One region of the Massilia sp. CCM 8734 genome, then DNA from elsewhere that is predicted to be linked to it. Evidence: predicted binding sites of a transcription regulator. Region 1 holds the regulator's gene; each other region holds the start of a gene.
The links. Region 1 encodes FNR, which switches genes on or off when oxygen is low (the NO sensors DNR and NnrR bind a similar motif). Its sites were predicted from a motif close to TTGATNNNNATCAA; they were not measured.

Region 1 (3,986 bases):
ATTTCTGTGCGGATCTGGACGGCAGGATTTCTGCTCTGGTCAAGGTCCATCAGGCCGACCGTTGCGCCAACCAGGCCTCCTTCCGTCTGGCTCGAATAAATGGGGATGCTTGTGGTCCGTTCATCGTCGTCGTACTTGGTGACAGCGAACTCCCCCCCAATCTGGTGGCGAAGAAAACTTACCCAATCTTTGTGCGCTTGTGTTGTTGTCATTTCCAACTTCGTTGCGGTATCTGTTAATCGGGTTCTTAACGGGCTTCTGCCCGGGAGTGTTGGCAGCTTGTAGGCGACCGTGAGTGGCTCCCCTGCCTGCTCGGACATGTCTGCATCGGCACCCAAGGCGGTGCATCCTGCGCCGACGCGAACGGACTGTTTACAGCGCGTTCTGGAACTATACTGTCTGATAAATATAGCCAACCATGCCATGACGGGATACCCAGATGATGAAAACCGACATTCCAACTTCCAACAAGCAAGTTTTTTTGATCGGCATGCTGATCGCGTTGCCGCTCCTGCTGGCCACGTTCTTCTATTACCTGACTCCGCACCAAAAAGCGCCGGATGCCATGGAAACCGGTTTGGTCGGCGGCATACTGCTGGCATCGGGATTATTCGCCCTGGTTCTCTGCGCCAGCATGCTGATGCGTCACTCGGTCGAACTGGGCGCCGATGCCATTGTGGTCAGGCATGCCTTCTACACCTTCCGGCTGGCGCGCGCCGACATCCGGGCGCCCGCCATCGAGCGCCTGCCCGACGTGCGCAGCCTTGGCATCACAACCAAGCGCAACGGCATCGCTGGCTTCGGATTTTATTCGGGATGGTTCAACGCCAGCAAGGGCGAGCGGGTATTCATGGCGGTGTCCGGCGTACCGCTCGTGGTGTTGCGCTTTACCGGGCATCCAAAATGCTCGGTGCTGGCCATGAGCAGCAGTGGCAGCCTGGAAGCCGACCTTGCCACCTGGCTCGCGCAGGGATCAGCCGCGCTGGCGCGCGGCGGGCTGCCAGCCTGAGAGCCCCTTGCCGGGTGCCCCTGGCCGGGCGCCCCTGGCTCACGCCATCGGGCTGCACTGTTCGGTGCCGGCGGCCAGCGCCTTGAGCATGGCCGGGTCGAGCAAGGTCAGTTCGCGCTTGTCGACGCTGATCCAGCTCTGCTTTTTGAAGCGCGACAGCAGGCGGCTGATGCTTTCGATGGTCAACCCCAGGTAATTGCCGATATCTTCGCGCGACATGCGCAGCTGGAAGCTGGTGGCCGAGTAACCGCGCGCCGCATAACGCGCTGACAGGTTGACCAGGAATACGGCAAAGCGCTGCTCCGCCCGCATATTTCCCAGCAACAGCATGACATTCTGTTCACGCGTGATTTCCTGGCTCATGATGCGGTGGAAATGGCGCAGCAGGGTCGGCACTTCGCCAAACAATTCTTCCAGGCGCTCGAACGGGATTTCGCACACTTCGCTGTCTTCCAGCGCGACCGCGTCGCAATGGTGGCGGTCGCCGCTGATGGCGTCCATCCCCAGCAGTTCGCCCGCCATCTGGAAGCCGGTGATCTGCTGCTCGCCGTTGGCGTTGACCTGGTAGGTCTTGAAGTGGCCGAAGCGGATCGCGTACAGGTTGCGGAACGGCTCGTCCATCTGGTACAGGCGCTCGTCGCGCAGCACGCGGCGGCGCTTGCCGATAATGTTGTCGAGGCGACTGATGTCATCGTTTTCGAGTCCCATCGGCAGGCACAGCTGATGCATGCTGCATCCGGCGCAGCTGGCCTTGAGTGCGGCGACGTTGAGCATGGCTGCCGGAACGAAGGGGAGAGGCTGAGGCATAGGGTCTGACGGTTTGTGGCTTGAGCCGTATGATACCCCACGGCGACCCCGGCGCACGGGCGAATACCGGAACAGATGGGGCTGTTTCCCCGATACAGATGACTGTTTTTCCCGGCCGGGCATGCATTATGCAGATTTGCGTTGTGCATGTCCTAACAACGCGATCCATACCCCTGCGCATGGCGCGGCGCCGGCCTCAGCGCGGGCGGAAACGCACGTCGACCGTCGACACGTCGCCGCTGACCTTGGCTTTCTTCGGTTTCTTGGGTTTTTTCAGCACCTCGCCGGTGGTGTTGGTGAGCGGCACCCTGTGTTCCGGCGAGAAACCAGGCTCCTCGATGCGTTCCAGGGTTTGCTTCGTCAGAATTTCGATGGCGGCGAGCAATTGCACCTCGTCCGCGCAGACCAGCGAGACCGCTTCGCCCGAGGCCCCCGCGCGGCCGGTGCGGCCGGTGCGGTGGATGTAGTCTTCGGCCACGATCGGCAGGTCGAAATTGACCACCTGCGGCAAGTCGTCGATATCGAGCCCGCGCGCGGCCACGTCGGTCGCCACCAGGATCTTCGCTTCGCCGGCCTTGAAGCGCTCGAGCGCGCGCAGGCGCGCCGGCTGCGGCTTGTCGCCGTGAATCGAATCGGCCGCGACGCCCTGCGCCTGCAAGGTCTCGACCAGCTGGTCCACGCCCTTGCGCGTCTTGACGAACACCAGCACCTGGCCCCAACGGTGCTTGTTGAGCAGGTGCAAGAACAGTTCCGGCTTACGTTTTTTGTCGACCGGCACGACCCACTGGCGGATACGCTTGACGGTGCTGTTGCGCGGGCTGACCTCGATGCTCAAAGGGTCGCTCAGCAGCTTGCCGGCCAAAGCGCGGATCTCGTCCGAAAACGTGGCCGAAAACAGCAGGGTCTGGCGTTTTTTCGGCAGGGCGGCGAACACGGCGTCGAGTTCGCGCGAAAAACCCAGGTCGAGCATGCGGTCGGCTTCGTCGAGCACCAGGGTCTCGAGCTGGTCGAACTTGAGCGCGTTCTGGCGGTACAGGTCGAGCAGGCGGCCGGGAGTGGCCACCAGCACGTCGAGTCCCTTGCGCAGCTTCATCATCTGCGGATTGATGCTCACGCCGCCGTAGGCCACGTGGGTACGCAGCGGCAAGCCAGCCCCGTAGGCACGGAAACTCTCGTGCACCTGCTCGGCCAGTTCGCGCGTGGGCACCAGCACCAGCACGCGCACCGCATTGGCGCCGACCTGGCCCTGCAAGGTCAGGCGCTGCAACAGGGGCAGGGCGAAGCCGGCGGTCTTGCCGGTGCCGGTCTGGGCGGCGGCCATCATGTCGCGCCCGGCCAGCACGGCGGGAATGGCTTGCGCCTGCACTGGCGTGGGCGTGCGGTAACCGAGCGCGTCCAGCGTGCGCACGAGGGGATCGATCAGACCGAGGGAATCAAAAGACATGGGGAAGCGACCTTGCAGCGAAAGAACAAGGGCGTAGTTTACTCTGTCCGGCGCTTGCCGTGGCGCAAAAGCCTACCGGGTCAATGGCGCTGTCGCCACTTGGGGCTTGGTCGGTTCCGGCTTGTCGCCGCAGGCGGCCGTGGCCAGAACGAGCATGCAGCAGGCGGCCAGCGCCGCGAGCGAGTGAAAGCGTGGTTTCATGGTGCACTCCCTTGTAAAAAGGATATCCTACCCAAAACCACGCCCGCGCGGCGCGCTGTTCCTTACCTGGTGCCTGCCGGTCAGAAACGGTAGCTGATACCGGCGCGCAAGACCGGATAAACCTTGTAGGCCTCGACGTCGGCTTCCATCTTCACGCGCTCGGTGGCGACATCGCGCGCCAGGGTGGCGCAGGCGGCGGCCGCAGCGGTGCATTGCGAGTTCGTCAAGCGGCCCTTCGGGTGACCTTGCCACAGCGCGCCCAGATCGGCGCTGAGCTGCCACTTCTTGTCGGTGCTCAAGGCATTGCCCCAGCCCACGCCGACATACGGCGCGCCCTTGTTGTACTCGATCCCGCCGTTGAGGATGCCGACCTGGCTGGCGGCGTATTGCTTGCCGTTGATGTTGAAAAAGCCGTTCGAATCCTGGCGCGCCACCATGCTGATCTTGTTACCGTTGTACACCACGCCGCCGGTCAGGCGGAACGGGCTGTTATCGATCAAGTGCCAGTCGAACAGCACATCGATA
Region 2 (3,986 bases), on a different contig from region 1:
GGCTGCTACAAGGCGGCGCAGGACGTGATGAACGAGGAAGCGGCCAAGAATGCCAAGTTCAAAACCATCTACGAGCCGTGGAAGCGATTCCGCCAGGACCAGAACATGTGGGCCTCGGTGTCGGAAGCGGCCATGCTCGACTACATGATCAAGGCCGGCAGGAAATAAGTCCAGCGGACTCCTCGTCGTTCCCGCCAAGGGTTGCCTTGGCGCGGGAACGACATCGGCTCACCCAATTCATCAACTATGAAACGAATCCTCTTCCTCGCCCTCCTCGCCGGTGGCGCCATGTATGCCTGGAAAACCGGGCGCCTCGGCGGCGGCGGTGACGGCGCGTTCGACAAGGACGGCAAGCCGGCCGTGATGCTGTTTACCAGCGCCGAGTGCGGCGACCCGTGCGACAAGATCCGCAGCGAGCTGAAAAAACGCGTCGCCAGCTTCGAGGAGGTGATCCTCACCGAGCCGAACAGCAAATACCGCGTCAACGCCATGCCGACCGTCATCGCGGGCAAGCAGCGCAGCGTGGGCGACGATGTGCACAAGCTCGCCGGCATGCTTGGCGAGGTGCTGGGCAAGGAGGCGCTGACGCGGCGCGAACGCATCGTGCTGGCCAATCACTTCGACGCGCAGGACAAAGCCAAGGTGGTGTTGTACGGGACCAAATGGTGTGGCTACTGCAAGGCGCAGCGCGAACTGTTCGAGGAAAAGAAGATCCCCTTCGAAGATGTCGACGTCGAGGCGTCCGAAGCGGGCCTGATGGCCTACAACGCACTTGAAGGCAACGGTTATCCGCTCACGTATGTGGGCTACCGGCGTTTCGGGGGATTCAACGAGTCGGAGATCCTGACGGCGGTCAAAGAACTCAGCGACAAGCCGCAGGCCGGTCTGCGCTGAGCGCGAACGGGCCAGAGGAAAGGGCGCCCTGCAACGGCAGGGACGCCCTACGGGACGCCCCTAAGGGACGCCCGCTCAATCAGAAGCGGTAACCGACACCGACGGCGATCAGCACAGGATCGACTTTCACGGTGCTCACTTTGGCGCCGGCGATCATCACATCGCTGCGGATGTTGATGCGCTTGACGTCCAGGTTGAGCGACCAGTTTTTATCGATCTTGAAATCCACGCCGGCTTGCACAGCCAGTCCCACGCTGTCGCTTTCCAGGTCGCCCGCGCCGTTGAGCAGTTTGACCTTCGAGATGCGCGTGTAGTTGATACCGGCGCCCAGGTAAGGCTTGAACTGGCCGATCGGGTTGAAGTGGTACTGGCCCAGCAGGCTTGGCGGCAGGTGCTTGAAGGTGCCGATCTTGGCGCCGTCGAGCATCACGTCATGTTTTTGCGGATAGGTCAGCACCAGTTCGGCCGCCAGGTTCGGCGTAAAGAAATAGCTGACATCGAGTTCCGGAATCGTCTTGTCGGACACCGAAATACGGTCCGATGCGCCCACGCCACCAACCGGCGAGGACTTGTCGGCCGGGCTCAGGTGCGCGGCGCGCGCGCGCACCAGCCATTGTCCATCTTGCGCGTGAGCTTCAACGCCGACCAGGCCCAGCATGCTGACTGCTACTGCTGCTAACAATTTGCTCTTCATCACAACTTCCTTCTTCGTTTGTCATTGGGTATGACTGAAGTTTATTGATTGGCCTCAACAAAATCGTTGATGTGAATCAAAAAATCGAAGCAATGATGAAAAGCCGTATCGGGTCAGGCCGGCTGGCGCAGCGCCTGCAAAATCGGTTGCAGCACTGCCGCGCCAAGGCGTGCGCTGCGCGCGCCGTCCCAGCCGCAGATCGGATCGGGATCGTTGGCGTTGTCCTTGAACGGCAGCTCCAGCGTCAGCGACAGGCAGCCGAAGGCGTGCGTGATGTGCGGCGAACCCATGGTGATGGTTTCGTCGGTGTAGGGCGAGTCGCCGTAGCCGTGCACGTCCTGGAAGTCCGGGCTGGCGATCTTGAAGTCGTCGGCGAAGCGCTTCTCTTGCGCGGCCTGGGCCGGTGTAAAGGTCGGCAGGGAGGCGCTGCCGGCCACGAACACGTACGGCAAGCCTTCATCGCCGTGCACGTCGAGGAACAGGTCGCAGCCGGTTTCCAGCATCTTGTTCTTGACCACGAACACTTCAGGGCTGCGCTCCATGGTCGGCGTATTCCACTCGCGGTTGAGATTGGCGCCGGCCGCGTTGGTGCGCAGGTTGCCATGCACCGAGCCGTCCGGATTCATGTTCGGCACCACGTAGAACACGGCTTCCTTGAGCAGCTGGCGTCCAAAAGCGTCGGCCGGGTCGAGCAGGGCGTCGAGCATGCCCTCGACAAACCACTCGGCCATGGTTTCGCCCGGATGCTGGCGCGCGATGACCCAGACTTTCTTCTTTGCGGCCGGGTCGCCGATCACCAGCACGTTCATGTCGCGCCCTTCCACGCTGCTGCCCACGTCTAGCATGCGCACCTGTTCCGAGAGCTGCGCGCGGTCCAGCAGTTCAAGGTGGCGTTCCCACGAGTAGGGTTCGAAGTAGGCGTAGTAGACGCTGTCCATCTCGGGCGTGTGGGAAATCGTCATGACCTGGCCGTCGAAGCTGGTGGGCACGCGGAACCACTCCACGCGGTCATAGCTGGCCATGGCCTGGTAGCCTTCCCAGCCGGCCGGGTAGGCGCTTTTTCCCGCGTTCAGGAAGCGGATGGTGCACGCCTCGCCCTGCGCGCCTTGCAGGCGGAAGTAGAACCACTGGGTGATGTCGGCGTGCGAGTCGCGGCGGATGTTCAGGTCGATCGAAGAGGCGCTGGTGGCGCTCACGATATCGATGGCGCCAGCGTCGAACTGGCTGCTGATTTTGATAGACATGGTGTGTCCTTGGCTGGTCAATGAGAGGCGCGGCGGCTGCGCGCGCGAGGCGTCATGATACGCCTTCGGATTAAACACGGTTAATAGGGCGAAAATCGCCCGCATTGCGCCTTACGCTGTTGTTTTGAAAACAGCGAAGGAAAACAGCGATGAACAAGACCTATCACGGCAGCTGCCACTGCGGCGCGGTGCGCTATGAAGCCGATATCGACCTGAGCCAGGGCACGAGCAAGTGCAACTGCTCGATCTGCGCCAAGACGCGCAACTGGAATGCAGTGATCAAGCCCGACGCGTTTCGCTTGCTCACCGGTGAGGATCAGTTAAATACGTACCAGTTTGCGACCAAGAGCGGGCATTATCTGTTTTGCAGGCAGTGCGGCGTGCACTCGTTCGGACGCGGATACGTGGAGTACCTCGGTGGGGCGCTCGTGTAGGTCAATGTGATGGCGCTCGACGATGTGACGCCGGAAGAGCTGATCGCGGCGCCGGTGGCGTATCTGGATGGCTTGAACGATAACTGGGCCAATCCGCCGGCGGAAACGCGGCATTTGTAGGGCTGGCCCCGATCGGCAAGATTCGCACTACCGCGTCGGTCCTCGCTGAAGGCCGCCCTGGCGCGCGGCGAGGTTCATGCGTTCGGCTCTGGTTCGGGTGCTGCGTTGCCGGTCCTTCTCAGCAGTCGTAATTCATGCTGTCGCGCGGGTACGCCATCGGATTGCGGATCGCCTCCAGCGTCAGGTCCAGGTCGAGCTCCGGCCAGTACACGCGCCCGGTGCTCACGCACTTGACCCGGCAGATCTGCGCAATGGTCGCGTGTTCGAACAGGGGAAACTCCACGAACGGCAAGTACAACTCTTCCTCGCCGCATTGCAGCCAGAAGCCGTGCGGGCTCAGGCTCGTCACTTCGGCGCAGGAAAAATAGATGCCATTCATAGTCAATCCCCGTTAAGTATTTTACCCAGGCAGGGTTGCCCGTATCGAAGGTATCAAATGCGCCAGGCGATTCGTTTGACCTGGCTCAAGTGATCCTGAATTTACTTCCGACCTATCGAAATCAGATAGTTTTGCATCGTCTGTTCCGACACCGAGGCCCACATGTTCTGGTCCTGGCGGAACCGCTTCCACGGCTCGTACACCTTTTTGAATTTGGCGTT
Region 3 (3,986 bases), on a different contig from region 1:
GCTGGCAGCCTCGCGCCGTCCGGCCGAATTGGCCAGGCGGATATGGAAAACCTGTAGCTGTTGCCCGGTATCGGGCACCGCCGGCGGCGCCTCGCTCGGTTCCGGCGCGCGTAAGCCCGCCGGCATCTCGAAGGTTGCAATCGGTAGATCGTCTTGAAACATGGCTCTCTTCCTTCCACGTGATCGCACGGTCCGCCTGCCGGTCCGCGCGCAAAGTTGTGTAGGTCAGACAGGGCCATCAGTAAGGAAGTTCACGCTGTGCGCCCACACATTGTTCTGCAACAAACATGGGCAGTCGGGAAATTTTCCATCCCGGCGGGAAACACGGGGAACTGCTCAGCCATATTCCACAAGCCATTGATAACAAAGGAAAAAGTGAGCTGGCACGCTTGCTGCATAGATGGTTGGCACGGCGGCGCCGCAAGCTGTCGACGCTTCCCCACCTGATCCCACCGGAGAGTCAATTATGAAACTAGTCCCGACATCCCTGATGAAACATGCGGCGATTGCCGGTCTCTGCCTGGCCGCAATGAACGGCGCGCGCGCCGATGCATTCGCCCAGTCCGTCCTCCTGATCGACAATTTCCGCCTGCTTCATTCCAGCGGTGACGCCTTCAAATCGACAGATTTCACCACGCTCATCGACAGCGTCAGCGCCCGCGCCACCGCGTCTCTCAACGGCGTGAGCTCCACCGCTACGCTCGACGGCAGCACGCCCGACGTGGCGCACCAGTTCGTCGGCCTGCCGACGGCTCCGCGCGCCGAAAACGACTTTGCCCACTTTTCCGGACTGCCAAGCCTGCCCGGCACCTTCGGCTATGCCGACCAGAACATGACCGGCAGCGCCATGACCATCGGTTCGCAACAGGCCGGGGCCCGGGTCGATACGCGCGCCGACGCTTCCCTGGGCAGCGACGGCAAGGCCGGCGGCGAGTCCGACGTCGGTACCTTGGCCTTATTCAAATTCACTCTCGGCACGAGCGAGACCATGTCCATCTCCTTCGACGCCAGGCCGATGACGCAGGCCTACGCCAGCAGCGGCAGCGGGAGCGGGACCAACGCCATCGCCCGCCTGGCATGGAGCGTGAATATCAAGAATGTGGAAACCGGCCAACTCATGCTCGACTACTCGCCCGGCAAACTCAACGGCGAGAGCTTGTCAAGCCGCAATGGCCATGCCTTTGGCACTTCCACCTTCGACCCGGGCTGGCTGAACTTTTCGGCCAAGTCGCTCCAGCTCAACGCCAACGATACGTATATGTTGACCATCAACCAGGGCACGTTTGCCAACGCCATGCAGAAGTCGGCGGTGCCGGAACCGGGCAGCCTGGCGCTCTTCGGCCTCGGCCTGCTGGGGATGTCGCTGATGGCGCGACGCCGCAAGTAGGACGGCCATGCAGACAAGAAGAACAAGGTGGCCACGCTGTTTGCGGCCATTCCAGGGCCCGCGGCCGGTGCTGCGCGGTCGGCGCCGGCTGGGGATGCGGGTGTCGGACCGCCCCGCCGGGCCCTGATGCACGGCTCGCTGTCAGCCGGCATTTTTCCGGTCAGGAGCGCGCCTGACCGGGCAATTTTTTTGGCAGGAGCAGGCTGCGCGCGCATGCTCTTTTTACGCTTGACGCGAATCAACGCGCCCGTGATCAGCGGAAACTTACAGTTTCCACGGACATATAATCGAACGAGTAGTGAAGCTGGCAGTGTCGCTTCCCATCGCCGCCCGACTTACGGAGACCCACACGATATGGAGGACTTCATCAGCCAGTTGCTGCTGCATGTAAGAGGCATCTGGAAATATCGCTGGCTCGCCATCGGCACCGTGTGGGTCGTGGCATCGCTGGGCTGGGTGGTGGTGCTGCGCCTGCCGAACGACTACCAGAGCTCGGCCCGCGTGTTTGTCGATACCCAGAGCATCCTCAAGCCGCTCATGGCCAGCATGACCAGCATGCCGAACGTGCAGCAACAGGTATCGATCATGAGCCGCACCCTGCTCAGCCGGCCGAACCTGGAGCGCGTCTTGCGCATGGTCGACCTTGATGTGGACGCCACCACGCCGCGCCAGCGCGAACACCAGATCGACGAACTGGCTGCGCGCCTGAAAATTTCCGGCACCACCACCAACGATATCTATTCGATCACCTACGGCGGCGACAATCCCAAGCAGGTGCACGACGTGGTGCAAGCCTTGCTGACCATCTTTTTGGAAGGCAGCTTCAAGGGCAAGAAGGCCGATTCCCAGCACGCCATCCGTTTCATCGACGACCAGATCAAAAACTACGAGCAGCGCCTGGTGGCGGCCGAAAACACGGTCAAGGAATTCAAGCTGCGCAACAGCGCGCTGCTGCCGCGCCAGGGCGTCGATTACAGCGCCCAACTGGCCATCGCCAGCGATGCCCTCAGCACCGCGCGCATCGACCTGCTCGAAGCCGAGCAGGCGCGCATTGCGATCCAGGCGCGCATCAATGGCGACCCGCTGCCGGCCGGGGCCGATCCGCGCCCGCGCGCCATCGTCAATCCCGATATCGACGCCCGCATCGCCGCCATCAACAAGAACCTCGACACCCTGCGCCTGCAATACACCGACCTGCACCCGGACGTGGTCAGCGCGCGCCGCCTGCTGGCCCAGCTCGAAGCGCGCAAGATCGAGGAAAGCAAGCTGGCCCAGCGCGATGGCGACCCCGGCCGCTTTTACAGCCCCATGCTGCAGCAGCTCAAGGTAGCCCTGACCGAGGCCGACGCCAAGGTGGCGGCGATGCGCGTGCGGGTGCACGAATACAGCGTGCGCCACGAGCGCCTGCGCGAACAGAGCAATGCCGTGCCGGAAGTCGAATCGCAACTGGCCCAGCTCAACCGCGATTATGAAATCAACAAGGACAACTACGAAAAGCTGATCGCGCGGCGCGAGTCGGCCAGGCTCTCGGGCGACCTGAGCTCCTCGACCGAGATGATGACGTTCCGCATCATCGATCCGCCCACCATGCCGATCTCGCCGGTCGGCCCCAACCGGCGCCTGTTCCACACCGGCGTGCTCTTGATCGCCCTGTGCGCCGGGATGGGCGCGGCGCTCCTGATCAGCCAGGTCCGTCCGACCTTCGTCAGCCCCAGCGCGCTGCGCGAGATCACCGGACTGAACGTGCTCGGTACGGTATCGATGACCTGGAACGATGCCGAACGCACCAAGCTGCGCCGGGGGCAATACCTGCTCGGCGCGGCCTTCACCGCCTTGCTCGGCCTGTACGGCGCGATCATGGCATCCGGATTTCTCACGGGCTAAGCCCCAGGGAGTACAACGTGGACAGTTCCCCTATTCCGGCCGCTGCGCCGCACGGCCCCGACGCGCCCGCCGGCGCCCACAACGCCGAGCAGTTGCGCGAAGTCGACATCAACCTGGCGCGCCTGCAGCAGATGGGCATGGTGACCCACGACGGCGGGCGCACCAGCGTGGCTGAAGATTTTCGCATCATCAAGCGCCCGCTGCTGCGCAATGCGCGCGCGGCGGTGTCCGGCGGGGTGCGGCACGGCAACCTGATCGTCGTCACCAGCGCCCTGCCCGGCGAAGGCAAGACCTACTGTGCGATCAACCTGGCGATGAGCATCGCCATGGAAAAAGACCACACCGTGCTGCTGGTCGACGCCGACGTCGCCCGTCCCTCGGTGCTGCGCACGCTCGGTCTGGCGCCGGGGCTGGGATTGATGGATATCTTGCTCAATGGCGACCTGAGCCTGTCGGACGTGATCCTCAAGACCAATATCCCGACCCTGAGCCTGTTGCCGGCGGGGCGCAACAACAAGCACGCCACCGAACTGCTGGCCAGCCACGCGATGAGCAAGCTGCTCTCGGAAATTGCCAACCGCTACCCGGACCGGATCGTGATTTTCGACTCGCCGCCCTTGCTGCTGACCACCGAAGCGGCGGTGCTGGCGGCGCAGATGGGCCAGGTGGTGATGGTGGTCGAGTCCGAGACGACGACCCAGCGCGAAGTCAAGGA

Region 2: a site for FNR is predicted at 1,655-1,668, ahead of F2P46_RS08240 (OmpW family outer membrane protein). Genes of this name have one in related genera too.
Region 3: a site for FNR is predicted at 1,616-1,629, ahead of F2P46_RS19925 (XrtA system polysaccharide chain length determinant). Genes of this name have one in related genera too.

What each region holds. Positions count from the first base shown of each region.
Region 1 is NZ_WHJI01000018.1:7,300-11,285, reverse strand. It holds gene F2P46_RS17660 (suppressor of fused domain protein) at 1-212, opposite strand, end outside; gene F2P46_RS17655 (hypothetical protein) at 482-1,009, shown strand; gene fnr (fumarate/nitrate reduction transcriptional regulator Fnr) at 1,049-1,816, opposite strand; gene F2P46_RS17645 (DEAD/DEAH box helicase) at 2,013-3,260, opposite strand; gene F2P46_RS38275 (hypothetical protein) at 3,333-3,461, opposite strand; gene F2P46_RS17640 (hypothetical protein) at 3,542-3,986, opposite strand, start outside.
Region 2 is NZ_WHJI01000006.1:157,536-161,521, reverse strand. It holds gene F2P46_RS08250 (TRAP transporter substrate-binding protein) at 1-168, shown strand, start outside; gene F2P46_RS08245 (glutaredoxin family protein) at 247-894, shown strand; gene F2P46_RS08240 (OmpW family outer membrane protein) at 974-1,588, opposite strand; gene F2P46_RS08235 (M14-type cytosolic carboxypeptidase) at 1,702-2,832, opposite strand; gene F2P46_RS08230 (GFA family protein) at 2,982-3,266, shown strand; gene F2P46_RS08225 (DUF2442 domain-containing protein) at 3,505-3,765, opposite strand; gene F2P46_RS08220 (TRAP transporter substrate-binding protein) at 3,867-3,986, opposite strand, start outside.
Region 3 is NZ_WHJI01000022.1:10,146-14,131, forward strand. It holds gene F2P46_RS19915 (long-chain N-acyl amino acid synthase) at 1-162, opposite strand, end outside; gene F2P46_RS37080 (EDSAP-1 family PEP-CTERM protein) at 467-1,387, shown strand; gene F2P46_RS19925 (XrtA system polysaccharide chain length determinant) at 1,742-3,271, shown strand; gene F2P46_RS19930 (XrtA-associated tyrosine autokinase) at 3,364-3,986, shown strand, end outside.